Regions from separate parts of the Metabacillus sediminis genome, predicted to be linked through region 1. Evidence: riboswitches for the same ligand, from Rfam matches in the RefSeq annotation. Region 1 holds a riboswitch; each other region holds the start of a gene.
The links. A riboswitch is a leader RNA that binds a small molecule or an ion and turns the genes downstream of it on or off. The one in region 1 is predicted to bind cyclic di-AMP.
Positions count from the first base shown of each region.

Region 1 (10,005 bases):
ATATTTTTCAAACCATTCTTCTGACATATCAAGGTGCTTCTTTTTAATGAGAAGATATTTACCGTACTTTTCAAGAATTGGCCGGCCTCCAAAATACCCAAGCCAATACAGGAAAAGCTGAGCAAAAGTCCCTCCGATCACTCCGGCTATAACCGCTCCAAACATTTCGATTCTTCCCAATGAGATCAGATAGCCCCCATATCCCAGGACAATTTCGCTCGGGATGATTTCAATCATCAGACCGATAGCAATCCCGAAATACCCCAAATCCGCTAACATTTCTAAAATACCAAATATAAATTCTTTCATTTGACGCTCCTTTGCTTTTCAAACAATCTTATATTCTACTATACGCCCGAAGCGGACAAGTATTCAACCTTATATTTATTGGTGAAGCATGAAAAAACCTGCAGCATGCCGGCTGCAGGTTTTTCCTATTACGTACTCTCCGCTATTTTATTATCGGGAGGTATACTCCCATTTTTCTTTTCCGATTCGGCTACAATTACCGCACACGCAGCATCCCCAGTGATGTTCACTGTAGTACGAGCCATATCCAATAGACGGTCAATTCCAAGAATAAGAGCAATCCCTTCTACCGGGAGATTAACTGAATTTAATACCAGTGCAAGCATAATCAGTCCGACCCCAGGAACTCCTGCCGTGCCGATACTTGCAAGCACCGCTGTAAGGACAACGGTTAATAGCTGTGTAACTGTTAGATCCTGTCCATATACCTGTGCGATGAATACAGTGGCAACCCCCTGCATAATCGCTGTACCATCCATATTAATGGTAGCACCGAGAGGCTGTACGAAGCCGCTGATTTGTTTAGGAACACCAAGATTTTTTTGAGCCGTTTCCATAGATACCGGCAAGGTCGCATTACTGCTGGATGTACTGAACCCAACTGTCATCGCGGGAGCAAAGCCTTTAAAGAACCAAACCGGGCTCTTTTTTGCCAAAAACATGATGCTTGAACCATACGTAAGGAATGCATGAATGACAAGAGCCAGTACGACAACGATAAAATAAAGCCCCATTGCTTTGATAGCATCAAAACCCTGGCTGCCTACTGCTGTCGCAATCAATCCAAACGTACCGTACGGGGCAAACTTCATGACTACCCCAACCAGATACATCATTAAATCATTTCCCTGTTCAAGAACCTTTTTAACTGCAGCTGTTTTTTCTCCAAGCATCGCAATACCAAAGCCGATGAAAACAGAGAAGGCGATGATTTGAAGCATATCTCCGCTTGCCATTGCTTCAATTGGATTCTTTGGGAAAATGTTTAAAAGCGTATCAGAAACAGAAGGTGCTTCCTCCGCTTTATATTCCGTATTTTTCGTGTCAAACTCTCCTGCATTTCCAGGCTGGATAACTAAGGCAAGACCAAGGCCAATGATAATGGCAATGGCAGTAGTCGATAGAAAATAGGCAATAGTTTTTCCGCCGATTCTTCCTAGTTTTTTCGGATCTCCCAGTCCTGCGACCCCTAATGTAATGGAGAAAAAAACAATAGGAACGACCAGCATATTGATTAAATTAAGAAAGATTTTACCTAAAGGAGTAAATAGAAAGGTATCGAGCTGCTTAAATAGGTCAGGGGATGTGATATTCAAGATAATTCCGACAATTCCCCCTGCAATTAAACCGATAATGATTTTTGTAGCTAATTTCATAGACTACCTCCTGTTGTTGAAATATTTAAAAAAACTATAGCTTGCTATTTTTTCCCATAACAAGCTGCCGTTAAACTCATAAATGGCGCAAAAAAAGCCGTGAGAAGAGATCTCACGGCTTTTACAGTCAAATTTAAATATGTTTCCAGCTTGACTTTCCCATTTGAAGTGTCTCTTCTCGCTTACGAGGTTAGCTGTCGGATTCGGACGAAGAGAAATGTCCTGCCTTCAATTAAAAGGATTCACCCCAAGTGCCACTGCACTGTGTTTTGGTTCCCCCGCTCCCTTTATGGGATTAAGCGCTCACATATGAACTTGTATTTTCATTATATACGAATAGTTTACTATTTTGCAATTATCAATTTATTCCTGCATAGACTGCATATCCACAACGTTCGCTCCACATAATGGAATTATTTTAACATGCTCCAGTTCTATATTTCCCCTCTATGGGAGGGGGGGTTTCCACCTCTCATCTAAATGAGGGCTCTGCAATAGCCAATCGGCTTAAGAGCATTCAGAGCAAAATAAAACAGCCTGCCTAAGCAAGCTGTAAATTCATCATGGACGTGCCTGTTCTTCTGTCTTTTTAGCCGCTGCCTTATCGTCGTCTTCTTCCATCATACCTCGTGTAGCATTTTTAAATTCACGAAGTGTTCTGCCCGCCGCTTTTCCAAGCTCCGGCAGTTTTTTCGGTCCAAATAACAGCAATGCTACGACTAAAATCAATAAAATTTCTCCAAACCCCAAACTGCCCATCTAAATAACCCCTTTGTGTTACAGTTTGTCACTCTTGCCTAAATTATAGGGGATACCATTAAGAATTCCAAGTTAATTCTAGGAAAAATCTAATTGTTCGCTTAATTCAAGGGATTATAAGGAATTCTTCTTTACCTGTTGACGGTATAAAGAAAATCATTTATTATTTTCAAGAATCGCAATTAAATACGTCAAAATCCTCACTCTATATCTCGGTGAGGTAGAGGTTGCACCAATTATGAGTAATTAGTCAGAAGCCGTTGGGGCTAGTGATGACTGCTGAAAGGAAAAGGTGCCGAAGCAATTTGAACCAACATTCAGATTTGCTGGGCCTGTATTAAATAAGTACAGGACTGCCGCAGTCTTCATCCGCGGAGCGCTATCAGGAGATAGGTTGAGGCGACTATGTATACAAAACGCATGGATTGCTCCATGCGTTTTTATTTTGTACATAATCTCATCTGTCTTCCTCAAGATAAGTAACATAAAGAAATAGGAGGATTTATAATATGGAACAAAAAAAATGGGGCTTCTGGCTTCTTTCCGCATTTGTTATCGGAAATATGGTCGGATCCGGTATATTCATGCTTCCGAGCACGCTTGCTCAAATGGCAAGTCCGATGGGGGCAGCCTCCGCCTGGCTGGTTACAGGTATTGGGGTATTAATGATTGCCTTCGTGTTTGGAAATCTTTCCATGAGAAAACCTGAACTCACCGGCGGACCGCAAAGCTATGCAAAGGCTATGTTCAAATCTGAAAAAAACGGTAAAATAGCTGGGTTTAGTATGGTTTGGGGTTATTGGGTGGCGAACTGGATCAGCAACGTAGCCATCATTACCAGCTTTGCAGGCTATTTATCAACGTTTCTTCCGGTTATGAAGGATCCTGCCGTTCTTTTCACCATCGGATCACAGGATTTTGAAAAAGGCAGACTTCTTACATTTGCTGTATGTACAATTTTGCTGTGGGGCACTCATACCATATTGGTTAATAATTTAAATGCTGCAGGCCGGTTAAATTTTGCCGCAACAGCTTCGAAAGTAATTGGTTTTATGCTATTCATCGGGGCGGCTCTGTTTGCTTTTCAGGGTGCTTCTACGGGGAAATGGTATTTCGATGTACAATCTGCTTCAGGTGAACCGCAGGGACTCTTCAAACAAGTTCAGCTTGCTGCTGTTTCTACACTTTGGGCCTTCGTTGGGATTGAATCCGCTGTGATCCTGTCGGGACGCGCCCGTTCACAGGCAGATGTCAAAAAAGCGACCATCTTCGGATTGTTTGTAGCATTGACCATTTATATGATTACCACCTTGCTGACTATGGGCGTTATTCCAAGAGAAGAACTTATGCAGTCTGATAAACCGTTTGTTGATGTACTGTCTCTTTTCATTGGAGACGGCGGCGGGATTGCGATGGCGGTGCTAGCATTGGTTTCCTTGTTCGGTTCTACTTTAGGATGGATTTTAATGAGTTCGGAAGTAGCCTACCAGGCAGCTAAATCAGGAATTTTCCCTGCCGCGTTTGGTAAAAACAATAAAAAGGGCAGTCCTATTGTTTCCCTTACGATTACAAACATTATGTCCCAGCTGTTTATTTTCTCTGTAATATCCGGAACGATCAGTGAGGCTTATACGTTCCTTACTACCTCTGCAACACTCGCTTACTTAATTCCGTACCTCGTTTCATCTATTTATTATTTGAAGCTGGTCATTAAGGGCGAGACGTTTAATGAAATGAAAGGTTCAAGAGTAAGAGAAGGAATCATTGCTTCCTTGGCCCTTTTGTACAGCGTGTATGTTATCATCTCAGGCACATCGGATTTAAAAACATTTTTCCTGGGAATAGGTTTATTCCTAGTCGGGTTTATCGTTTATCCGCTGCTTAACCGAAATAATAAAAAAGAAGGCGGGAAGCTTGATACAGACACAGAGACTTTGAAATAAACATACAAATTTATGACGTTAAAAATAGAAAAAAAGCCATAAAAAAGAAGCTGGCACAGTGCCAGCTTCTTTTTTACGCTGTCTTTCTTGCTTCCTCCAGCGGTACAGGCTTGAATTCACCTTCCCACTTCGAGATGACAACTGCTGCTAAAGAGTTTCCTACAATGTTTACTACCGTACGTCCCATATCAAGAAGACGGTCAATTCCTGCTATGAAGGCAAGACCTTCAACCGGAATTCCGACAGTTCCCAATGTTGCAAGCAGAACAACGAAGGAAACCCCAGGTACACCCGCTATTCCTTTAGATGTAACCATAAGCACAAGCATAAGAGTCAGCTGCTCTGCGATGGACAAATCAATGCCGTACATTTGGGCAATGAAAATGGCAGCAAGAGCCTGATAGAGTGTTGATCCATCTAGATTAAAGGAATATCCAGTCGGGATGACAAAGGAAGTGATAGCTTTTGGACAGCCGAACCGTTCCATTTTTTCCATAATCCTTGGAAGGACCGTTTCTGAACTGGATGTAGAAAATCCTAGGATCAGTTCATCTTTCAGAAGCTTGATAATATGAAAAATGTTTACTCCAACGATTTTTGCAGTAAGGCCAAGTACGACAAGAACGAAGAAAATCATAGTAGCGTATACTAAAATCATCAGCTTGCCAAGTGGTATTAAAGAATCAAGTCCAAACTTTGAAACGGTAATTCCAATAAGGGCAAATACACCAAATGGTGCGAACTTCATGACTTGATTTGTTACATAAAACATGGTGTCTGCTGCGCCCTGGAAGAATGCGAGAACCGGTTTTCCACGATCTCCAATAGCTGCTACACCTAAACCGAACATAACAGAGAAGAAGATAATTGCGAGCATGTCCCCTTCTACAAATGATTGAAAAATGTTTGAAGGTACAATATTGACGAATGTATCGGCAATCCCGTGACTTTCTACACCTTCAGCCGTATCAACATAGCTTGAAATATCGGTTTTTTCCAATCCATCCTTATCAACTCCCGCACCCGGCTGAAAAATATTAGCCGAAAGCAAACCGATGACAATGGCGATCGTTGTAATGATTTCAAAATAAAGAATTGTTTTCCCGCCAAGTTTTCCAAGTTTTTTGGTGTCACCAACACTCGCGACTCCAACAATAATACTGGAAATGACAATCGGAATAACAATCATCTTAATTAAACGCAGAAAGATATCTCCAATAGGCTGGAGGTAGCTTACGACCGTGGGGTTACCATAAAAAATAGCCCCTACCGCAATACCGAGCCCAAGACCTATCAATATTTGCCATGCTAAACTGATTTTCTTCACATAGAACAACCCCTTTACTGTAATGAATAATCCAAAAAAAGAAGAAATTGGGAACTAAGGGTTTAGAATACGCCTACTACTCTGTGCACGCTGATAGTTCAATATCTTATCTGATATTTAACTTTTTTACAATACAAATTTCGACATGATTTTCACAATTCTGAAATGAGTATTTTTGTATCAGCAATGAAAAAGCGAATCCAGGACTATCGTCTGCATTTATATCAAAATAATTCTTCTCTAACAGAAGAAAAACTTCAATACTTTTTTGTCTGGATATAAAGGGCTCCTCCAACTCCTATAACTAAGAGAAAAGCCATCATGACCGACATGTAAAAATGGTTATGAAAAGAAACATCCTTGCTTGAACGATTCTGTTTTGGGGACTGGCTAATGCCCTGTCCTTCAGGGACAGCTGATTGCAGGCTTGCAGCTGCCAGAGTTCTTCCATCTTCCCCTACAACAATAAGCTTGTCCGCTTTGCCAATCTCTGTTGTGACCTTTTCATCATGGTGCTTTGTATAAAACAAAGGCCGTGTTAATTGAAGAGGTTCTCTTTGTTTATTTTTCAGAGCTGCTGTAGGAGCAATGTTTTCTGTTTCAAAATGAGTGAATCCGTAATCCAGCAGCTTCTTTGTATCATCATAAGTCCCTTGATCGTTTGGAGATTTGAGGGTAACTGCGATAAGACTTAGTCCATTTCTTTCTGCAGAAGTAACCAGGGTATAGCCTGCTTGAGAAACGAACCCGTTTTTCCCACCAGTTATCCCCTCATAAGGCTGCTGCTTTAGCAATTTGTGATGGGTGAAAATAGTCGTGTTCCATGACTTCCCTTCCCATTTCAGTGCTTTTGTACCGAAAATATTTGAGAATTCTTCATTCTTTTTTGCGTATTGTGTAATTTTAGCCATATCTGCGGCTGTTGTTTTATGTTCCGGATCAAAGAGTCCATTAGGATTCACGAAGTGGGTGTGGGTAACGCCAATTTCAGTCTGCAAATACTGATTTAAATCTTTTGAAAATTCACCGACACTTCCGCTTAAATGTTCAGCGATCGCTATTGCTGCATCATTTCCTGAATTTATGAGCATGCCCTGAATAAGCCGTTTTAAAGGAACTTGCTCCCCTTCTTCAAGAAATACCTTTGTTCCTTCTGCATTTCTGGCGTTCTTGCTTACGGTGACCTCTTCCTCTAAATTTCCATGTTCGATTGCATAAATGGCGGTAGCAATTTTCGTAATACTTGCAGGATACATGGAAGTAGATCCGTTCTTTTCGAATAGGATTTGACCCGTCTTAGCATCCATGACTAATGCAGCCTCACTCTCAAGGAGCAGCTTCTTATCGTCTTCTTCTTTACCTGCTGCTTTAACAGGATGAAAAAAAATGGATAGGGTGAAAACAGTAATTATTAGATGTAGAACTTGCTTCATAAAACTCATTCTCCTTATCTATACCCTGCGATAATCCTTACTTAGGATATCAACATCATTCTTCGAAAACAATGTAAAAAAATTGAACAGACTGCATATTCTTACACAAACCATCAATATATGGAAATAGCGTAAACAAATAAAACAGGAACCCAGTTAATGCTAACCCAGGCTCCTACAAAATTAGTTCATAATCCTATTCATTATTTATTCAGCTTTTTTTGCTTGCGCCGCAGCTGTTCTTTGCAAATAGCGTATCGTTTCTCCATCAGAAGAGGCCGGTAATTCAAATGCCTGCTGATAGGGTTCTGCACCTTTGCCGGTTACAACAATCCAATCCCCCTGCGAAGCATGCATAAACATATGTTGAATAGCCATGGTCCGGTCAGAAATGATCCTGCCTTTCTCATTGCCAAAAGCGGTTTGTAATTTTTCTAGCTCATTCAAAATTTCCTTCTCTGGGACACCATTTAAGTCATCCTGTGTAAGAACATACGCATCGCTTAAATCTGAAGATAATTTAATCATCTCACATCGCTTCGATTCATCTCTTCCGCCTCTGAATCCAAAAATATGGTACACCTTTTCCGCCCCGCACTCTCTTGCAGTCTTTAAACAATGATAAAGAGCTTCCGAGGTGTGGGCATAATCCACCATAAAGGTAGGCTGACCGGCTTCTTTATACACTTCATTTCTGCCGGGAACACCGGGAAATTTCATAAGCGCTTCTGAAATCACCCGTTCTTCAACACCCATTTCTTTAAGTGCCAAAAAGGCTAGTCCAGCGTTATAAATATTATGAAGACCTGGTACGGCCAACTGAATAAAATGCCCTCTGTTTTCTGTTTCATTCAAGATGGCAGCAGGGAACTTACTCGTTTTCCATTCTGATAAGCGCAAATTATTTCCCGTGTTTTCCCCAAACGTATAGATTTCTTTTCCTTCCGTTCGGAGATTTTCCGCAAGCTTCTCCCCCCAAACGCTATCCGTATTAATGAAAGCTTTTCCGGAATGGGACAGCTGTTGAAAGAGCTTGGATTTTACTGCAAAATATTCTTCCATTGTATGATGGTAATCCAAATGATCCTGATCGAGATTAGTAAACAATGCATAATCAAATTCCACACCTTCTACTCTGTGCTGACTAATACCGTGGGAAGAGACTTCCATCACCGCATATTCATCATTACTCCTATGAAGAAGTTCCTGAAGCTGAAGGCTGTCAGGAGTCGTATTGGAGGCGCGGTACCATTTTCCATTTATGTAATTGGCAATCGACCCGAAAAGAGAGCAGCTCAATCCAGCTGTTTCAAGAATATGTTTAATCATAAAAGCAGTCGTGGTTTTTCCATTAGTGCCTGTGATCCCAATCATTTTGTGTTTCTTTTGAGGCTCTCCGTAGAAAGCAATTGCAAGCTGAGCCATTTGCTTTCTGCTATCCACAAGCTGGATGCAGGGAACAGGAAGACGTTCCGGCTCTGCTTTTTCTCCTGCCACAGCAGCAGCCCCTGCTCTGATAGCGGCTTCAATATACTTGTGTCCATCCTGCTGATAGCCGCTGATGGCAATAAACAAATTGCCGGGTTTTAGATTTCTCGAATCCGATGTGATACCGGTTATTTCAATCCCTTGCCAGTCTTTCCTAATAGACTCAGGCTTTATGGATGAAGATAAAAGCAGCTGATGTAAATTCATAGGTGACAAACTCCTTCATTTCTCTATTTCACACATGGTTCGAAACTCGTCTTCTTTTTCTATCCTTTTGGCACTGAACCCATTTTTTCATATTATTTGCTGAATGATTCGCTTTAAATGCCGTTATATAATGGAAAACAAAGAAAGCGCGCCTGAATTCGGCGCGCCCTGGATCGTTTATTTTGGCTTTGTCATGTTTTCCGGAACTACATATTGATCAAATTGTTCTCCCGTCAGCAGATTAAGTTCGATCGATGCCTCTTTAAGAGTCAATCCTTCTTTGTGGGCATGCTTGGCAATTTTCGCTGCATTCTCATATCCAATATGAGGATTTAACGCTGTTACAAGCATGAGTGATTCATTTAAGTATTTTTTTATCACTTCATCATTTGGCTCAATTCCTTTAGCACAGTGAACATTGAAGGAATTGATCGCATCCGCAAGCAGCCGGACTGATTGCAGGAAATTATAGAGAATTACAGGCTTATAAACATTCAATTCAAAATTCCCCTGGCTTGCGGCAAAACCGATGGCTGCATCATTCCCCATTACCTGTACCGCTGCCATCGTTAATGCTTCACTTTGCGTTGGATTGACCTTCCCCGGCATAATGGAGCTTCCAGGCTCATTTTCCGGAATGGAAAGCTCTCCGATCCCGCAACGGGGACCGCTTGCTAAAAAGCGAACATCATTTGCAATTTTCATGGCATCCGCTGCAAGTCCCTTAATTGCTCCATGTGCATACACCATTTCGTCATGAGATGTTAAGGCGTGAAATTTATTAGCAGATGAAACAAACGGCATGCCCGTATAGTTGGCAATTTCGGCAGCGGTCATGTCACCGAATTCAGGATGTGCATTAATTCCGGTTCCGACAGCGGTTCCGCCAACCGCAAGATTAAGAAGGTGTGATGCTCCTTCCTCAATCATTCCTTTTGATCTTTCCAGCATATACGACCAGCCGCTTATTTCCTGTCCTAATGTAATAGGTGTTGCGTCCTGAAGATGAGTTCGGCCGATTTTTACGAGGTCCTTGAATTTCTCCGACTTCTCGTTCAGCGTGATCCGAAGCTGTTCTACGGCTGGAATGAGACGCTCCTTCACTGCTTTCAATGCAGCAATATGCATGGCGGTTGGAAACGTATCATTCGAGCTTTGACCCA
Region 1 is NZ_CP147407.1:3,373,479-3,383,483, forward strand. It holds gene WCV65_RS17645 (DedA family protein) at 1-309, opposite strand, end outside; gene WCV65_RS17650 (dicarboxylate/amino acid:cation symporter) at 438-1,685, opposite strand; cyclic di-AMP (ydaO/yuaA leader) riboswitch at 1,851-1,997, opposite strand; gene tatA (twin-arginine translocase TatA/TatE family subunit) at 2,247-2,444, opposite strand; lysine riboswitch at 2,658-2,834, shown strand; gene WCV65_RS17660 (amino acid permease) at 2,954-4,387, shown strand; gene WCV65_RS17665 (cation:dicarboxylase symporter family transporter) at 4,461-5,714, opposite strand; gene WCV65_RS17670 (D-alanyl-D-alanine carboxypeptidase family protein) at 5,972-7,147, opposite strand; gene WCV65_RS17675 (UDP-N-acetylmuramoyl-L-alanyl-D-glutamate--2,6-diaminopimelate ligase) at 7,355-8,842, opposite strand; gene fumC (class II fumarate hydratase) at 9,020-10,005, opposite strand, start outside.

Region 2 (10,005 bases), 1.7 Mb from region 1:
TCAAGTGTGGGAGAAAACAAATAAAAACGATGCGGCTGATTATGCCGCATCGTTTTTATTAAATCAGCAATCCAACAATTGCTGCAGATAAGAAGCTTACCAATGTTGCCCCGTAGAGGAGCTTCAGTCCAAAGCGGGCTACCACGTTTCCTTTTTGTTCATGCAATCCCTTTACCGCTCCGGTAATGATCCCGATGGAGGAGAAGTTGGCAAAGGATACGAGGAATACGGAAATAATTGCGGTTGTCCGGTCAGACAGCTCGGTCATTTTTGAAAGATCAAGCATGGCGACGAATTCGTTTGAAACGAGCTTTGTTGCCATAATCGTTCCGGCTTGTACAATTTCTGCAGCCGGTACACCGATGATGAAAGCGAATGGTGCAAACACATACCCAAGCATCGTTTGAAAAGAGATGCCGAAAATGATGCTGAATAGATCATTGATGGCTGCAATTAAAGCAACGAAACCAATTAGCATCGCTCCGACGATGATTGCTACTTTAAAGCCGTCCATGATGTACTCGCCCAGCATTTCGAAGAAGGTCTGTTTTTCCCCTTCTTGAACTTCAATGAAGTCTTCACTGTCCGCAACATCATATGGGTTGATGATGTTCACGATGATGAATCCGCCCAGCAAATTCAGCACAAGGGCTACAATGACGTATTTTGGATCAATCATTGTCATGTACGCGCCAAGAATAGAGGCAGAAACAGTGGACATAGCTGATGTACAAAGTGTATATAAACGGTGGTCAGGCAAATGGCCTAATTGTTTTTTTACGGAAATGAATACTTCAGACTGCCCAAAAATAGCAGATGCAACCGCGTTGTAGGATTCAAGTTTTCCTAAGCCATTTATTTTACTTAAAACCAGTCCAAGATACTTAATGATGATAGGCAAAAGCCTGATGTGCTGGGCAATTCCAATCAGAGCAGAAATGAAGACGATCGGAAGGAGAACGTTAAGGAAAAATGGCATTTCCTTAGGGTTGGCAATTCCGCCGAATACGAAATTAATTCCGCTAGCAGCATATTCAAGGAGCTTCGTAAATAATGCTGAAATTCCCTCGATAATAAATAGGCCAATTCCGGTATTAAGGAAAATAAATGTTAAGACGACTTGAAGAACAAGCATGATGATAATGGGTTTGATCTTAATCTGCTTTTTATTGTTACTGACCAAATAGGCCAGCAGCAGAACCACGACGATACCGACAAGTGAAATGATGATACTCATAGCAGCAACCTCCTTATGTAGTAAGCGAATGATGACGAGGGACAGGCTGGGGGAGAAAGGGTTCCCTTTATCTTTACCCAAACATTCCCTAGAGTGTACAAATTTACAGCAAAAACACATTTTTATCCTTGCTGCTTTTTTGCCCTTTCCTATTATACTGTTTTACAGGCAATAGGGAAGGGGTTATTTAAATAAAAATGAATTCGTTTTCTTTTTAGTGAAAAACGATTGGTATTCATCGTACTTTTTATTAGTCATGCCCCATTCCTTACTAATCTTTTCACAAGCAATTTCACGCATCGTAAAGCAACCACAAGCAATATGAAGATAGAGTGCCATAACAAGGAAAAAATACGACTATATAGTCAAAAACTCACATTTACAAAGTTCTATCCAGGGAGTACGATATACATGAAAATTTTACTGGCTTAATCCCGTAAACACGGGAACGGAGGAACCAATTTTTTTGGGGCTAATTCTGCTTTAGCAGAAGGGATGAAAGGACTCTTTCGCCATCCTGCCCGTCAGCTAACTTCGTCGGCTAAAGCGAAGGAGGTCACAAGACCGCCTTATTTTGGGGGCTTTTTTTGCTGTCATTTTTTCAGCAATAGCCAGCGAAGTGCCAGTGGTCTTTTTCTTATGGATTGAAAAAGTCCATGCGTGAGAAAATGCTAAAAGAGATTATAGATTAAATAAAGGAGCTATCGATTGAATGAATATAGCGTTTTTCTTAATACCAAAAAAAGAGGTCATCCATTTGCCGATTCACGCTACAATGAGACAGGCTTTGGAGAAAATGGAATATCATCGTTATTCTGCCCTTCCGCTGCTGGATGATGAGGGGAAGTATATAGCTACGCTTACAGAGGGTGATTTATTATGGAAGCTCAAAAATACGCCGAATCTAAGCTTTGACAGCACAAATAAAATCCGGTTAACGGAAGTGGAGATGCACCGGAAAAATGAACCGGTCCCAATTCACGCCAAAATGGAACAAATTATTTCCAGGGCAATGGAACAGAACTTTGTCCCTGTAGTAGATGATCAGGGGATTTTTATAGGGATGATTAGGCGCAGAGAAATTATAGAATACTGCGCAAATCAGCTTTTTAACCAAATAGAGAGATGATATTGGATGAAGGGGAAGTAGAATCATGGAATACGAAATTTTAGTGAGATTACTGACGGCTGTTTTTCTGGGGATTGTTATTGGAATTGAACGACAATGGCATAAGTGCATTGCAGGTCTTCGGACGAATGTTCTGGTAGCCGTTGGCGCCTGTCTATTTGTCATGCTCGATTATGTCTCAGGCGATCATTCAAGTATGAGGATTGCTGCTCAAATCGTCAGTGGTATTGGTTTTTTGGGGGCAGGGGTTATTTTTCGCGAGGGTTAACCGTTAGAGGACTGGATACGGCTGCAACTCTATGGTGCTCAGCCGCTATCGGTACGCTTGCAGGTGCCGGGTTTTTGATGTTAGCCACTGCAGGTACAATCATTGTTGTAGCCGTCAACAGCATTCTCAGGCCAATGGCCAACTGGATTGACCGGTATAATCAAAAGCACGGCAAAATTATTTCTTCTCAAAAGGTCCTATCTAAAGATAAAATGTCTATATAAGGAATTTTTCACTCGGGGAGGCCTTTATGGAGAAAAAATGGAAGCATGAGAATCGCATTTTTGAAACACTCTGGGAAGCCGAAATGTGGGCTGATTCTATCGCCAATGAAATGGTTGGAAAGCTTTATGAGACATACGTTACACCGGATCATAAAGTGGCTTATGTGCTTGCATTCAATTTGGCTTCTGATCCGGATATTCATGTCACAACTGAGAAGATTACGGGGGAAGGTTCTTCACTCTATAAAGTTACAATGAAATAATCACGTGTTCATGACGAGGGGATACAGTCCCCCGTCATTCCACTCCATCAGGATAATTTTTTTCCCAGTATTTATCTCCTCTATGGTCAATGTCTTCTGCGGTTTTTTCAAGCTCAGACAAAATAATCTGTTTCACTTGATTAATCGTTTCGAAAAAGGTTTTTTCCTCATAAGGGTTTGGCTGTATTTTAGCCGTAGCACGTACCCCGGCATATCTCCGGTGCTCTTCAATTAATGAATCAAATGCCTCAAAAATGTGGCTTGTCAGGACTGCAATGTTTTTGTGGTTCTCAGGAAGCCTGTCCCTTAGATTTTCTATTCGATTATACATGCGATCACCGGTCCCTTTTCCATTTTTCTTATGATTTGCCGATTGGCGGGCAATCATTCATGAAAGAGCTAGTGTGCGCGATTGAATAAGACAATTTTGGAAACACTACTTCTCATGAAGTGAAGCATGAGGAGGGTTCAAAATGTCTCATTCCAAAATAAAGATAGGCTGTTCCAGCGAATATGCGCCTCTTAAAAGCGTTCTATTATGTCCACCCCAGTATATGAAAATTGAAGACATTATCAATGAAACACAAAAGGAATTCCAGGATGAAGAGCTTGATGCTGTAAAAGCTGTAAAGCAGCATAGTGAATTTCTTCGTGTACTTCGGGAAAATGGAATTGAAACACATCTTCTTGAGCCGGTTGAGCAATTTCCTGAACAGGTGTTTACAAGGGATATTGGATTTACACTTGGAAATACACTTTTTATAGCCAATATGGAGATGGACATCCGGCAGGGAGAGGAACGGATCCTGAAAGAATGGCTGGATAAAGAGGGAATTCAATATGTCGACTTAAAAGGCTCCGGCATTGAGGGCGGGGATGTTTTAATTAACGGGAATACCGTCTATGTAGGAATCAGTGAGCGAACATCTGAAGACAGTATCACCATGCTTGAGAACCATTTGCCTGATTACGAAATTATTCCAGTTCCTATTAAAAAAGAATACCTCCATTTAGACTGTATTTTTAACATGATTTCAGAAAATGAAGCGCTGCTTTTTCCGGAAGCTTTGAAACAGGAAGAAATTGATTTGCTGTCATCCCGTTTTTCTATTATAGAAGTAAAGGAAGAAGATCAGTTCAGGCTGGGTGTGAATGTATTTTCACTGGGAAATAAAAAAATCATCGCCCTGCCTCACAATAATCATACAAATGACCAGTTAAGAAAGCTTGGCTATAAAGTGATAGAAGTGGATCTTTCTGAAATCATTAAGTCCGGCGGAGCGTTCCGATGCTGTACATTGCCGCTTCTGCGGGAGGGGTAAAGCCGTCACACAGCCCAATCCATTAAAGGTCTGCACTTAATGATAACTGGAGCGGAATATAGGATGACATGGTTGGGGATTTACCAATTCATTATGAAAACTGTTCAAGCAATGAATGAAAAAAGAACCGGCATTAGGCCGGTTCTCCTTTTCTCACATTAATGATTGGCAGCTCTGGTATCAGGGCGATGATAAACTGCCATTTTTTCAATTAATTCGGAGCTTTTTGCGTTAAGTCCTGTAACTTCCACTTGATTTTGGTTTTGCCTTAATTTCAAAACGACCTTGTCCACAGCACCGACTGCTGAATCATCCCAAATGTGCGCGTTAGCCAGGTCGAGCACGATGTTCCGGTTTTGATCGGCAAAATCGATTTGATCGATTAAACTGGAAACAGAAGCGAAAAACAGCTGCCCTGTAACCTTATAATTTTTTGATGAAGGCTCTTCTGTAACGGTTACTGCTACTTTTGAAATCTGGCCGGCAAAGAAAATCGCACTTAGGATCACGCCTGCCAGTACTCCTTTTGATAAATCATGGGTGAACACAACGGTAACGACTGTCACAACCATGATCGCTGTATCAGTGACCGGTACCTTATGAAGACGAGTGAGCGAAGACCAGTCAAACGTACCGATGGAAACCATAATCATAACACCGACAAGAGCCGCCATGGGTATTTTAACGAGAACCCCATTGAGAGCGACAATCAATATGAGAAGGAAGGCTCCAGCCACAAATGTAGACAGTCTTCCCCGTCCTCCGGATTTAACATTGATTACAGACTGGCCAATCATGGCGCATCCGGCCATACCCCCGAAAAAGCCAGCAACGATATTGGCAAGACCCTGTCCTTTTGCTTCTCTGTTCTTATCGCTGCCCGTATCTGTCATATCATCGACTATTTGAGCAGTTAGAAGAGATTCCAATAAACCGACGAAGGCGAGCGCTAAGGAATAAGGAAAAATGATTTGCAGTGTTTCAAACGTTAGCGGGATATCAGGAAGAAGGAAAACCGGCAAAGCCTGGGACAGCTCCCCCATATCTCCTACCGTACGTACATCAGAGCCTGTAAAGATTGCGATCAGGGTGATGACAATAATTGCAATTAATGGTGACGGCACAGCTTTAGTCACACGAGGAAATAAATAGATGATAGCTAATGCCCCAGCAGCCATTGCATACATAGGCCAGGATTCCCCTTTGAAATGGGGCAGCTGGGCCGAGAAAATTAAGATGGCAAGGGCATTGACGAAACCAATCATAACCGGACGTGGAATAAATTTCATCAGGCGGCCAAACTTAAGAATGCCGAGCACAATTTGAATGATTCCTGTGAGAATGGTCGCAGCCAGGAGATATTGCAGCCCATGGTCGGCAACGAGCGAGCCCATAACTAGTGCCATGGCGCCGGTTGCAGCAGAAATCATGCCGGGTCTGCCGCCAACGAATGCAATCACGACAGCGATACAGAATGAGGCATAAAGCCCGACCATCGGATCAACTCCCGCGATAATGGAAAAAGCAATAGCTTCCGGAATAAGGGCCAGTGCGACAACAATTCCGGATAGGATGTCCCCGCGAATATTTCCAAACCACTGCTGTTTAATTGTCTGATCCAAAAATAAAACACCTCTCTTTTCATATTTTGTGACTTTCAACTCTCATAAAAGTCGGGCCGTTGTGAACGAAAGACATTATACCATTTTTTTGAGGAATGAAAAATTCCAAATAAGCGGATAAACATTTATTTTTCTTAGATTATTGAATTCATACACCTTGTTAAGAAAGGTATCTTCACAAGATCCGCTTGGCCGTTGCAGAAGACGAGCAGCATCGTAAGCAAATATACGTTTCCTGAAGCAGCAGGTGATTGATTAAGCATGAAATTCATCAGAAAAGGCTGACCCAAAAGTCATTCCACTTCCGGGTCAGCCTGCTATTTATGTTCGTGCAAATTGCCGTTTTCCTTTACTAAAAACCAGGAAAGTCCAAAACTAAGCAAGGCAAGAAGCAACGTCCCTCCATATATGATATGAACCCCTGTAGCAAGAATTTCCTGCAGGCCGGCAAGTTCACCGGCGGGCACGTTTCCGTGATCAAAGGAAGCGTTCAAGTTAAAATTTCCTTTTCCTGCCTGGGAAAGTGTCACTATATTAAAAATCGTTCCGAATACAGCTGAGCCCAGTGTCTGGCTGAAGGTGCTGATAAATGTGTTCAGCGCAACGGCAGATCCTCTTTTGTTAGAAGCAACGGACCCTTGAATAATCAGCATAAAAATCGGAGTCATGAGCCCCATGCCCAAGCCAAGCAATCCAATCGCTACATAGATTAGAAATTCAGGTGACTGAGCGGATAACGAAAATAAAAGGAGCGCTCCTAAGCTAAGAATGGCCGTTCCCATCGTAATAATTGACTGGGCTTTCAGCCGGCCGACGAGGTTTCCTGCAAGGATTGATCCAAATGTCCAGCATACAGGCATAGGCATGAGGATAAATCCAGCCGCTGTAGCGCTTTTCCCCAGTACTCCCTGACTCCAAATCGGCAGGTAAATGGTAATGCTGATAATGACTGAACCGGTGAGCAGCGTGAGCAGATTCACAAGCAGCACACGTTTGTTGGAAAAAAGATTCAAAGGAATAATCGGTTCTGCTGCTCTTTTTTCAATCCATACAAAACAGCCATAGACGGCAAAAGCTGCTGCGAACATTCCGATGATGAGCGGATTGGTCCAGTCCTGTGACTGGCTGCCAGAAAGCAGGGCATATAAGAGGGAGATCGTTCCGATAGAGAACGCTGCAGCTCCCAAATAATCTATGCGCTGCTTTTCCTTCGAAACATCCTCTTTATAATATTTTACGAGCATCAGTAAAGCGACAAGTCCGAATGGCAGGTTCAGGAAGAAAATGTACCGCCATGAAAGGGTATCAACGATAAAACCCCCAAGCAGCGGGCCAAGAACACCGGCCACTCCCCAGACAGCACTAATCCAGCCCTGTGCTTTGGCACGGCCCTTTGTTTCCGTGTATAAATCTCCGATAATTGTCATCGTTACCGGCATGACAACACCAGCGCCAAGACCTTGAATAGCGCGGTATATGATTAATTGTTCCATCGTTAACGCAATTCCGCAAAGAGCGGCTCCAATTAAAAACAGGATAATTCCAAAGACCATAATTTTTTTTCGTCCAAATAAATCGGCAAGCTTCCCGTATATAGGAGCGGAAACAGCTGTTGCCAGCATATAAACTGCATACACCCAGCTCACCAGTTCAATTCCGGATAAATCACTTGTTATCCGGGGGATTGCGGTGCTGACAATCGTTCCTTCCATTGCGGCAAGAACGGTTACGAGCAGCAAAGCGCCCATTATTTTTTTTCGCATGTTAAAAACTCCCTTATTCTTCATGACGATAAAAGAAATTTTACCACTACTTTAAATATAGAAGTAGTGAAAACCTTCGAATACGGAAATAAGTGAAAGAAGCCGCATTCCTTCTATTAAACCTTCGTCAGCAAAAAGAAAAACCTCATGATAGTCAATGAGGTTTGTCCGGGTCGAGAGGCATAGCTTCATAAAGAAGATCGGCGAGATGAACGGCTTTCATTTTATCCGAAAGACCTTCACGCTCAATCCCGAGCTTCATTTGAAGAAGACAGCCGGGATTTGCGGTGACAATGATGGCTGCCCTTGATGCTTTCGCCTGCTCCATTTTATGATCTAAGATCTGCATGCTCATCTCAGATTCTACAATGTTATAAATTCCAGCAGATCCGCAGCAGCGGTCCGCATCCTTCATCTCCCGGAATTCAGTGCCTTCAATCGCATGAAGGAGTCTCCTGGGAGCAGAGGAGGTGTGCATGACGTTTCTGAGATGGCAGGAATCCTGATAGGTGACGATGCCAGGGGGGAGGGAGAGCGGGACGTTTTTATGAAAATCGCACTCAATCAGCACCTCTGTAAAATCCTTCAGCTTTGTGGAAAACGTAATTGCCCGTTCGTGCCATTCTGGTTCGTCATGGAGAAGGTGGCCGTACTCAAACAGAAAAGCACCGCAGCCGCCTGCATTGGTGATGATATAGTCAACGTTCAGATCCTCAAAGGCCTGGATGTTCCGCTTCGCCAGTTCTTTTCCTTCCGCTTTTTCACCGCTGTGTCCGTGAAGTGCTCCGCAGCATGCCTGGTTCTTCGGAATGACGATTTCACAGCCGGCCGCCTGGAGGAGCTTGGCGGTCGCATTATTTGTTTCCATAAACATTGTATCCATCAAACAGCCGCTGAAAAAAGCGACACGTTTAGAGACCGTTCCGCGGGAAGGCAAGAACTCCGGACGGTTTTTCATCTCTTTCATTTTTGGGACGGCAGGGAGCACTTTTTCCATCGTCGCGAGCGTTTCAGGAAAAAGCTTCATCACGCCTGTATTCCGCGCAAGCTTCTGCAAACCGGAACGCTGGTAAAAGCCAAGCAAACCTGTTACATTTCTCATCCGGTTCTGATGGGGGAACAAATGATGAAACGCAGCCTTTCGGATCACTTGGACCGGAAGCGGATGCTTTTTATTCTGATTGATAATATCGCGCGCTTCCTCGAGTAAATGGCCGTAATTCACTCCGGATGGACAAACCGGCTCGCATGCCCGGCAGCCCAGGCAAAGATTTAGTGACCGCTCCACATCTTCATCCGGTTCGATTAATCCGTCCACTACACCTTTCATTAAGGCGATCCGTCCTCTTGGCGAGTGGGCCTCATCAAAGCCGGATTCAATATAAGTAGGGCAGGAGGGAAGGCAGAAGCCGCATCTCATGCAGTTCAGCAGATCATCTTCATTCATGCGCTGCTTGAACTGATCCTGGATTTTTTCGCGTTCCTGTACCGTTGTCATGATGACACAACCACCCTTTTTCTAGTGTCCTTCGCGAATACTTTTCCCGGATTCATGATGTTAGCAGGATCCAGAGCGTCCTTGACAGCTTTCATGGCCGAAATGCCAGCTGCACCTAATTTTAATTCTAGATACGGTGCCTTCATTTCCCCTACGCCATGCTCCCCGGTAATCGTTCCGCCGAGTTCAATGGCCTTTTCGAAAATAGCGGCAAATGCTTTTTCAACCCGTTCCATTTCGTCATGGTCCCGGGCATCAGTCGCAACGGTTGGATGCAGGTTGCCGTCTCCGGCATGGCCGAATGTACAAATTTGGACATTGAATCTTTCGCCGATTTCGTTAATTGCCGTCACCATCCTGGCAATTTCAGATCTTGGAACCGTAGCGTCTTCTAGAATGGTCGTGGGCTTCAGCCTGGCAAGCGCGGATAATGCAGAGCGCCTCGCTGTTCTTAATGCTTCAGCTTCTTCATTTGTCTTCGCCAGCTGAACAGAAACGGCCTGCTCCTGCTTGCAGATATTCGCCATTTTCAGCATGTCTCCTGAAACGAGATCAGCTGGACCGTCCTGTTCAATGAGCAAGACGGCTTTTACATCGGTCGGCAGTCCAATCCTGGCAAAGTCTTCGACCACTTTGAGTGTTGGCTGATCTAAAAACTCCAATGTAGCCGGAATGATTT
Region 2 is NZ_CP147407.1:982,524-992,528, forward strand. It holds gene WCV65_RS05325 (nucleoside transporter C-terminal domain-containing protein) at 59-1,237, opposite strand; cyclic di-AMP (ydaO/yuaA leader) riboswitch at 1,653-1,795, shown strand; gene WCV65_RS05330 (CBS domain-containing protein) at 1,950-2,366, shown strand; partial or broken gene WCV65_RS05335 (MgtC/SapB family protein) at 2,392-2,858, shown strand; gene WCV65_RS05340 (hypothetical protein) at 2,885-3,121, shown strand; gene WCV65_RS05345 (hypothetical protein) at 3,156-3,452, opposite strand; gene WCV65_RS05350 (dimethylarginine dimethylaminohydrolase family protein) at 3,595-4,443, shown strand; gene WCV65_RS05355 (SulP family inorganic anion transporter) at 4,602-6,065, opposite strand; gene WCV65_RS05360 (MDR family MFS transporter) at 6,383-7,828, opposite strand; gene WCV65_RS05365 ((Fe-S)-binding protein) at 7,983-9,326, opposite strand; gene glcD (glycolate oxidase subunit GlcD) at 9,323-10,005, opposite strand, start outside.
Region 2: another riboswitch for cyclic di-AMP. It lies ahead of WCV65_RS05330 (CBS domain-containing protein); the one in region 1 lies ahead of WCV65_RS17650 (dicarboxylate/amino acid:cation symporter).

Region 3 (10,005 bases), 1.9 Mb from region 1:
TATCTTCTGCAAAAAATCCGCATAGCAGGCATAGACAGCCAACTACCATGCTGGCAATCAAAGCATTGATTGGAACTCCTCTTTTACTCAGTTTCCCGAATCTTTTATTGATCATCCCTTCTTGGGACATTGACCAAAGCATGCGTGATGTTGCATATAATCCGGAATTTGCAACTGACAAGACAGCGGTAATAATAACAAAGTTCATAATATCGGCAGCATATGGGATCCCGATTTTATCAAATACAACGACAAACGGGCTTTCCATAACGCCTGCTTCCTTCCACGGAAACAGTCCTGCCAATACAAAAACAGAAAGAATAAAGAAAATCAAAATCCGCCATGCTGTGTTATTAATAGCTTTTGGGATCGTTTTTTCTGGATTTTTACTTTCTCCCGCTGCGATTCCTACAAGTTCAGTTCCCTGAAAAGCAAAGTTAACACTAATCATAGTGATTAAAACGGCAGCAAGACCATTCGGAAACAGACCTCCTTGATCTGTGTAATTGCTGAAAAATGGTGCAGGATCGCCTCCGCCCATCTGGAGCAAACCAAACATAGCTGCTCCTCCTAATAAGATAAATGCAAGAACCGTTATAATTTTTATACTTGCAAACCAGAATTCTACTTCAGCAAAGCTTTTTGAGGATAGCGCGTTAATGCTGAATAGCAGGACAGCAAATATGATGCACCAAATCCATGCCGGAACATCCGGAAACCACCGTTTCATCAATATACTCACGGTTAGCAGTTCTAAACCGACGGTGACCGACCAGTTCAGCCAGCCCATCCATCCCACTACATAACCTGCTCCGGGTGAGATAAACTTTGTTGCATATTTTTGATAGGATCCTACATGCGGAAGTGCAACCGCCAATTCACCAAGGCAAAGCATTGTCAAGTACATGACAAATCCGCCAATCAGGTAAGCAAGAATAGCTCCCCCGGGGCCAGCCTCGCCAATTGTAAACCCGGTGCTCAAGAATAATCCTGTACCGATTACCCCTCCAAGGGCAATCATTAAAATATGTCTGTCTTTTAATTCTTTTTTTAGTTCATGACGCTGTTCTGACATGGGATCCTCCTTCTATGTAAGCGATAACATCTTAAATAAACCTCTCCTATTTTATCATTATTTAGTATTATATGAAAATTTATTTTTTTTCCAAAAACAAACCCAATCTCCCTTCTATTTAAACATTCAGGTGCGCCATCTGGACATTTATGGATAACAAACGAAATACCGATTGCTCCTTATAAGGTTATTCCAGAATAATAGAAAAAAAGAAGCCTATGAAAGACTTCTGCTTTTGCGGGCGTCCCATTCTTCTCTTAATATACCCATTCTGATGGAATCGTAATATTCACCGTTGTACAGTCTGCATTTTCTCATCCTGCCCTCTAGCTTCATCCCCTGTTTTGCAGCGGTGTGCATCATGCGTTCATTGCCTGACCACGTCGTGATACCGACCCTTGGAATCGGCATTGAAGTAAATAAATTTTCAATCCACAGGTTTAAAGCTTCCGATCCGTACCCTCCGTTCCAGAAATCCGGATGGTAAATCACGATTCCAGCCTCCAGCCAATTTGAAGGTTCGTGCTCCCAATAGTATGCTACAGTTCCTATCAGCTGCATGTCTGCTGTAATTTTAGCTTCCATACATGCAGGCTTTTCAGCCATTTGCCGTTTATAACCCTCAAATGTTTTTCTTTCAAGTGGAAAATACGGTGCATCCCACTTCTTCCATTCAGGATTCGCTTCCCCATATTTTAAAAGATACAGCTCTTCATAATCCTGTTCGTCAATCCAGCTCAGCTTTACTTTTTTCCCTGCAGCAATCATGATCCATCACCTCCCCCCTTTATTTCTCCAGCCTCCCCGATATTCCCTCTAAAATCAAAATATTTGGATTAGAGATATCTCCCTGCTACACTAATTGAGTAATTCTTTTTAAAAAGGGAGATGTAATATTAATGGCTTCTTATAATAAATTGTTCGAACCTGTAAAAATTGGAGCATTTGAATTAAAAACCCGCTCTGCCATGGCACCGATGACCCGTTCTTTTTCTAATGATGAGACAGGAGTTCCAGGTCCGGAGGTAGCGGAATATTACCGAAAACGCGCAGAGGATGGCATTGGCCTTATTATTACAGAGGGTGTTGTGATCAGCAGCCGTGCAAAAGGCAACCCTGGCGTACCGGGGCTCTTTACACAAGAACAGATCGAAGGCTGGAAAAAAGTGACCGAAGCTGTTCATAAAGAAGGCGGAACGATTGCTGCCCAAATCTGGCACGTTGGCCGCTTGAGCCATCCTGAATTGATTGTCGGGCAAACACCTGAAGCACCGTCTGCGATTGCAGCAGAGGGCCAGGTGCCGCGCTTCCGCAAACCATATGCCGTGCCTGAAGAACTTTCCAAAGAAGATGTCCAAAAAGTAGTCGGACAGTATGCCCAAGCAGCAAAAAATGCGATCGAAGCTGGCTTTGACGGAGTTGAAATACATGGCGCCCACGGCTACTTGATTGATCAGTTCAACAGTTATCAATCCAATAAGCGCGAAGATGAATACGGCGGAGAGCTTGCCGAAAGACTGACGTTTATGAAGCAAGTAATCCGTGCAGTAATTGATGAAATCGGCGCAGACCGCACGATCATCCGCTTCTCCGCCCACAAAGTAGACGCTCCCGATTATCGATGGGAAGACGCAGATGAAGCGATGAGAACGTATACTGAAGCTTTCAAAGAAACCGGTATTCAAATTATTCACCCATCCATCATGGATGCAGAGGAACACATTGCTGAAAACCAAACACTTTATGATTTGGCAAGAAAATATTGGGACGGTCCAATCATCGGAGTAGGCAGCCTGGATGCTGATAAAGCAGAAGCCATGCTGGAAAAAGGCGTTATGGATGTTGCAGCATTCGGACGCCCGCTAATCGCTAATCCTGATTTCCTGCAAAAAGTAAGAGAAGGAAAAGAATTAACCCCTTATGAACCTAAAAAACACCTGCTTGAACTCGTTTAAGCAGAAAACGCCCGGACTACATTGTCCGGGCTTTTTTTATATTTTGAATTTGTGGGATCTGCGTTTTTCCTGCAATCCCGATTCCTGAACTCTCAATCCCGCAGCCGGTTTATCACCTTCCGATACTCATTCGGTGTCATGCCCTCGGTTTTGCGAAACAGCTTTGAAAAGTAGGTGGCATCCATGATTCCCGTTTCTGCTGCAATGGATGCAATCTTATCATCTGTGGTAGCTAGAAGCCTCTTCGCCTGTGAAAGCCGGTATTGGTTTAAATACTGTGACGGAGTTAGCCCAAGAGTTTTTTGCATGCAGCGGGTGATGTAATCCTGATGAAAAAGAATGTTCCTCGACAGGTCCTCCATCCTGATTTCCTTATGATAATGTGCCTGTAAAAACTGGATGGCTTCATTTGTTACCTGTTCGGCAGCTGTCGGAATATTAAGTGCCTCTTTTTGCAGATGAACCATCAATTCCTGAAAATACAGCTGCTGCCTAAGAGGGAAATCAGCGGACTGGCTTGTAATGCTCAGCAGGTTTTCAAGCAGTTTTTCCGCCGCCAGCGGATGTTCCAGCCGAGCCTTTTGCCTGATCCGAAATTGATATTCAGCAGGCTGTTCAAAATCAGCCTCTTTTTTTTGTGCATCTAGCCAGTTGTCATGCCCCTCATGATGGACACCAAATTCCCCTTCGGCTTTAAAATGCAGCCAATAAACCTCTGTATTCACTGTACTTTCCCGATGGCCATAATGCTCCCGGCCCGGAATCAGAACCAAGTATTCTCCATCCCTCACACTATAAGGAACTCCATTCTCCGTCATATGCAGTTCACCTTTCTTCACATACAGCATGTCAAATACACTGAATGTTCTTTTAAAATGGCGGTTTCCTGCTTTAAACGAAAATTGGCCGCCTTTTATAAAGGTTGGGAACGGCGGAATATGAAAAGTCAGAAAAGACATACAATAGCAAGCCCCTCTCAGGTCGTATTTTTCCAAGTTTAATCGGTTTGCTCTCTTTCTATTATAATCCAGCCGCTGTAAACTAGGAATCGCTGTATTATATACAGCAGGGGAGGAATACAGATTGACTAAAAATATAGATAAAAAACAATTAACTTTATTTGCTTTAACATGGCCGATTTTCATTGAAATTTTTCTTCATATGCTAATGGGAAACGCCGACACATTTATGCTGAGCCAATATACAGATGATTCAGTGGCAGCAGCGGGCGTGGCTAATCAGATTTTAAACCTGGTGATTGTCATGTTCGGATTTATTGCAACAGGGTCCGTCATCTTAATAACACAGAATATTGGAGCCGGGAAAGAACAAGCTGCTAAAGATGTGGCGATTATGTCGGTAATTGCCAATTTAATAATAGGACTGCTGGTCAGCATCGTTCTTTTTGCGTTTAGTAAACCCATTCTTCAAATCATGAACCTTTCCCCTTCTCTCTTGGAAGAAGGGAACAAATATTTAGGAATTGTCGGCACATTTATTTTCGTTCAAGCTTTAATCATGACAGGTGCCTCGATCCTGCGGAGCTACGGCTATACGAAGGATACCATGTTCGTGACCATCTGCATGAACGTGCTGAATATTTGCGGGAACTATTTACTGATTTTCGGAGCTTTCGGCTTTCCGGAAATGGGTATTCAGGGAGCAGCCGTTTCAACCGTGATTTCCAGAGTCTTAGGACTGATCGCTGTATCGGTACTCCTTATAAAAAGAATCCCGGCTTTAAAATCGAATTTGGCATTCCAATGGAGCCATTTAAAAAACCTGCTCAAAATCGGAATTCCCTCTGCAGGGGAACAGCTTGCCTATAACATGTCCCAGATGGCCATCACCTTCTTTATTGCCAAGATCGGAACTGAGGCATTGACCACAAAAATTTACGCACAAAACTTAATGATGTTTATCTTTCTTTTCAGCATCTCCGTCAGCCAGGGAACACAAATTCTCATTGGCAGAATGGTCGGGGCAAAAAAATATGAAGAAGCATATGAACGCTGCATGAAAAGTCTGTACCTTGCGATTGGTGCCTCTTTATTCATGGCGGTTATTGTGAGCACCTTCTCAGATAACCTGTTTGATTTATTCACCAACAATGAGGAAATCATTCAAACCGGCGGCATGCTGATTCTGCTGACCATTTTACTCGAGCCCGGCAGAGCCTTTAATCTCGTGATCATTGGAGCACTTAGAGCAGCCGGCGATGTGAAATTCCCTGTGTATATGGGACTGATTTCAATGTGGGGGATCAGCGTCCCGGTCGCCTATCTGCTTGGTGTTCACTTCGGTTACGGTCTTACAGGCATATGGATTGCCTTTATTCTCGATGAGTGGACAAGAGGCATTATGATGTACATCCGATGGAAATCAAGGAAATGGGTATCAAAAGGATTCGTAGAAAAGGGAAAAACCGCCCTGCAGGAGCAGACGGTTTAACTGGGAGAGCGCCGGTATGATGCCGGCGCTTTTTTACTTTTTTATTACCACTGTTATACTTGGTTGTTGATTTCCGCTGCAGGCGCTCGCTTTCCGCGGGGCGGGCGGTGAGCAACCTGCTGCGGAAATCCGCCAAAACCAATCCAATTTTAAAAGCGAAAAGAGCTTAGAAAACTCACTTTCCAGACTCCCCCTTTTGTTTGTTCGAAAAACTATTTGTGCCTCTCTGATGCCAATTCATCTACCTTCTCTTCAATCCTCTGAAGTCTAGCATTTCTGCTTTTCATTCCTTTAACGAACTTTACTGCAAACACAATGACAGCTGCAGCGAAACCGATAAGGATTAAAAAGGAAGCAAGCTGAAAAATGATATCGCCTATATTGTAATGCGCCTGAATAGTTGCCAGCATTGAAGTCTCTCATCTTAAAAAGCAAAGAGCCGATCAAATTGCTAATCAGCCCTTCCCTTTTTATTTTTTTAAATGATAAGGTACGGTAGTAATAATTACGTTCCTTCTATAAAGCAGGAATGCACGAATCAATAAGCTGGATTGATTGTGAAGAATATTGTGCCAGCCTTTTTTCGGGATAAATTGCGGGATGACCACTGTAACCTTGTAGTTGGATTCTCTCGCTTTTTTCTCCACCGTATCGACGAATTTCGTTAATGGATTAATGATGCTGCGGTAATGGGATTGCAGGGTAACAATCCGAACATCCGGCTGCCATTTTTTCCATTTTTCTTCAAACTTCCTCTCATCCTCGCGTTCAAATGAAATATACACAGCGATGATTTGATCCGGAGATAGAGATTTAGCATAGTTTAATGAATTTTCAACGACATGTGTGATCCCCGCAACAGGTACGATGATGACGTTCCCTTCAATTGGAACGGCCGGCTCGCACGTGGAAATTCTCAACTGGTCCCCAACAGCATCATAATGCTTCCTGATCTGGTGGAAAAGCAAGATAATGATTGGCAGGAACACCAGAATGGACCAAACCTGCCCGAATTTTGTTAAAAAGAAAATAATGGTTACAATGAAGCAGATCACTGCCCCAGTTGTATTGATAATAAATTTAGGCATCCAGCCTGCTGGTTTTTCACGCAGCCATTTTACCATCATTCCAGTTTGGGAAAGAGTAAATGGAATAAATACTCCAACTGCATAAAGCGGAATCAGGTGCTCTGTCTGCCCTTTAAATGCGATAATAAGGATAATAGACAAAATGGACAGAATGATAATTCCATTTGAATAGCCTAATCGGTCACCACGAACCGTAAACATCCTGGGGATGAACTTATCCTTCGCAAGATTTACTGCAAGAAGCGGGAATGCGGTGTAGCCTGTGTTCGCCGCTAAAATTAAGATCAGGGCAGTTGTCCCCTGAATAAAGTAATACATGAAGTTCCTGCCGAAGGTTTCTTCCGCAATTTGAGAAACGACCGTTACCTCTGCATTTGGAATAATTCCATAGTAGTAAGCTAAAAACACAATTCCAGTAAACAGAATCGCGAGCAGGGTTCCCATTGCGATTAGGGTTTTAGCCGCGTTATTAGGCGCGGGATTCTTAAAATTGGGAATCGCATTGGAAATTGCTTCAACCCCTGTCAGGGCTGAACTTCCTGATGCGAATGCTCTCAGTAAAATGAATAAACTGATTCCTGCAACAGGAGTACCGACCGGCGTATGGAGATCAGGTGATACATGACCTGTTAATATATTGTATATTCCCGCACCAATCAAAATGAATAAGGCAAAAACGAACAAGTAAACAGGATAAGCCAAAACAGAAGCAGATTCCGTTACTCCTCTTAAGTTTAATATAGTCAAAAGGATCACAAAGACAATGGCAATCTCAACATTGTAGGGATGCAAAGCCGGAAACGCAGATGTAATAGCATCCGTACCTGCAGAAACACTTACCGCAACCGTTAATATATAATCAACCAGCAAGGAACCGCCGGCAATCAGCCCCGGATTGACACCAAGGTTGTTTTTCGAAACAACATATGCTCCTCCTCCGTGAGGATACGCAAATATAATTTGACGATAGGATAATATAAGAGCTGTCAGTAGAACCAATACGCCTAATGCAATCGGAATCGAATACCAGAAGGCTGCTGCACTAATTGTCACAAGGACAATTAAGATCTGCTCCGGACCATATGCAACAGAAGACAGGGCATCAGATGAAAGGATGGCCAGAGCCTTCTTTTTGTTAAGCTTCTGTTCACCGAGCTCACCTGACTTTAATGGCCGCCCGATTAGAAGCCTTTTTAATGAATGAATCAAATTTTTCACCGCCATATAGTAGTAAACTTAAGTTGCCCTTTTTTACCCGTAAAAAATTAAAATCCTAACAATAAAAATGCCTGCAAGTCATCATTAACAGACTTGCAGACATGTAAATTCCTGTCTCACAAGCTCCACCTTCCTTCTCATATAACGCTGACGAGGTTAGCTGCCGGATTCGGGCCATTGAGTAGCCCTACCTGTTAAGGATTCACCCCAAGGATTCATTATGTAAAAATCCATTTGTAACGGGTCCCCCGCATCACACGATTTAAGCGATTTAGAAACATGAAACCGTTGATTATCATACTCCCCTCAATAGGAAATGTAAATAAAAATTTTCGCTTTATTTTCGAATGGCTAAATAGAAATAAAAACGTTCCGAATCGGAAACAATAAATCATAAAAAGATTGGAGGAAAGACCATGTTTAAAGAAAAGAAACCATTATTAACTGATGAATTCTTAGACGCTGTAGAAAAGGAAATCTCGGATTTATTCGGAGTTCAATCAATTGAGGATAATGAGATGCCATCAGAGGGCGCACTGGCTGATCAATAAAAAAGAGCATCAGGAGAAGATGCTCTTTTTACAAATACCGTGACTATTTTATTTCAAATTCCGCTGCCAGATCAGCCTTCATGTTTAACTCGTTTTGAACGTCCTTAACCACTCTGTATTTTCCGGCAGGCAGCTCCGATGTATTCAGCGTTAATGTTTGGGATTCTCCAGGAAGTATGTTAACTCCTACACTATTAAATGCCATATCGAGATTGACCAGTTTCCATTTCCATCCCGTCCATTTTTCGTAATGATACGATACTCCTGTTAATAATTCCTGCGGACCGTAATTTTCCAGTGTTAATTGAAGGCTGTCCGATTTCGTTATCTGTTTTTTATTTAAGGATACCTTTGCATTGATTTCCGCTGTTGGGACGTAAATGAGCTCAACGGCTGTATCCTCTACCTGTCCTTTATCCCCGAGAATTTCAATACTGAGCACATACAGAGCATTTTCTTTGTCAGGCAGTCCAGTAGAGAAGTTTTCCATTTTTGCTGTTTTTTCCGCAATCAATTTAAATTTTTTGTAATTCCGATCTCTTTCCGTCAGCTGATACCGGATGGTTTTCTCTGCAGAAGACACTTTTAGCACAGCATGTACAGGGGATTTCGCCGACATATAGTACCCCGAGGTGTCAAAGTGGAAACCTCCTCTTCTTTTAAAATACTTTCCGGTATGCGGACCGTATTCTGTTTTTTTGTGAATATTGCCTGGCCAAACAAAGTATTCATGTTCCTTGCCAGGAGCTCCGATTTGAGAAGGCAGCTGATCCTCAGCAGAAGCTGATCCTTGAGCTTCCTTAGTTGAACAACCGGACAGTGCCAATAATGCAAACATGAAAAAGGCCATGATTTTTTTTAGCTTCATGAATTCTCTCCCTTATTTAGTAGTCGAATCGCTTCCAATGAAAGCAGAAACAGGAGTAAGGAAAAAGCGTTACATTATCAAATTAGTCGACTTCGGATGGTAAAAGTTTCAAAATCAGCCATTTAACCGCTCATTTCTTGTGCTGTCTGCCTCCCTTTGCCTATAATGACGATAAAGAGGTGAAGAATTTGAAGGCGGATCATTGGCTTTATGTTTTTTTTCTTATTTGGTACGGCTGCGGTGTTATTTTGCTTGGATTTGACATTCTGCCTGTTTGGCTAGAATGGGCCAACGTTGTGTTTCTCATAGTAGCCGGAATTCTTGGAGGAGTATATTTTCATCATACATACGGCCCGAAAATGGGGATTGGCTTATCATTGACGGTCATCCTTCTTTCTATTTTCGCTGAGCATCTGGGTGTGGAATACGGAATCCTTTTCGGCGACTACTATTATACAAAGGATTTCGGTCCTCAAATTCTGGGCGTTCCGGTTGCGATCGGCTTTGCATGGCTCATGGTGATTGGCGGTTCACACGCTATTTTAAAAGCCGTTCTCCCCCATGCTCCCATAATCGTTTTCAGTGCGATTGGCGGGCTGCTGGCAGTATTGATTGACTTAATCATCGACCCGGTCGCAGCTGAAGTAAAGGAATACTGGGTTTGGACAGCGGAAAGTTTTTATTACAACATCCCGTTTTCAAATTTTTCCGGATGGTTCATTACGGCGTTTGTTCTCCATTTGATTATTGGGCTGGCGGGAAAAGAGCGCTACACACCCGTTCCGCTTTGGCAAAACCG
Region 3 is NZ_CP147407.1:1,209,159-1,219,163, reverse strand. It holds gene WCV65_RS06465 (amino acid permease) at 1-1,075, opposite strand, end outside; gene WCV65_RS06460 (GNAT family protein) at 1,292-1,843, opposite strand; gene WCV65_RS06455 (alkene reductase) at 1,975-3,030, shown strand; gene WCV65_RS06450 (AraC family transcriptional regulator) at 3,123-3,989, opposite strand; gene WCV65_RS06445 (MATE family efflux transporter) at 4,114-5,481, shown strand; gene WCV65_RS06440 (hypothetical protein) at 5,694-5,891, opposite strand; gene WCV65_RS06435 (APC family permease) at 5,952-7,778, opposite strand; cyclic di-AMP (ydaO/yuaA leader) riboswitch at 7,917-8,066, opposite strand; gene WCV65_RS06430 (hypothetical protein) at 8,204-8,338, shown strand; gene WCV65_RS06425 (immunoglobulin-like domain-containing protein) at 8,382-9,206, opposite strand; gene WCV65_RS06420 (carotenoid biosynthesis protein) at 9,395-10,005, shown strand, end outside.
Region 3: another riboswitch for cyclic di-AMP. It lies ahead of WCV65_RS06435 (APC family permease); the one in region 1 lies ahead of WCV65_RS17650 (dicarboxylate/amino acid:cation symporter).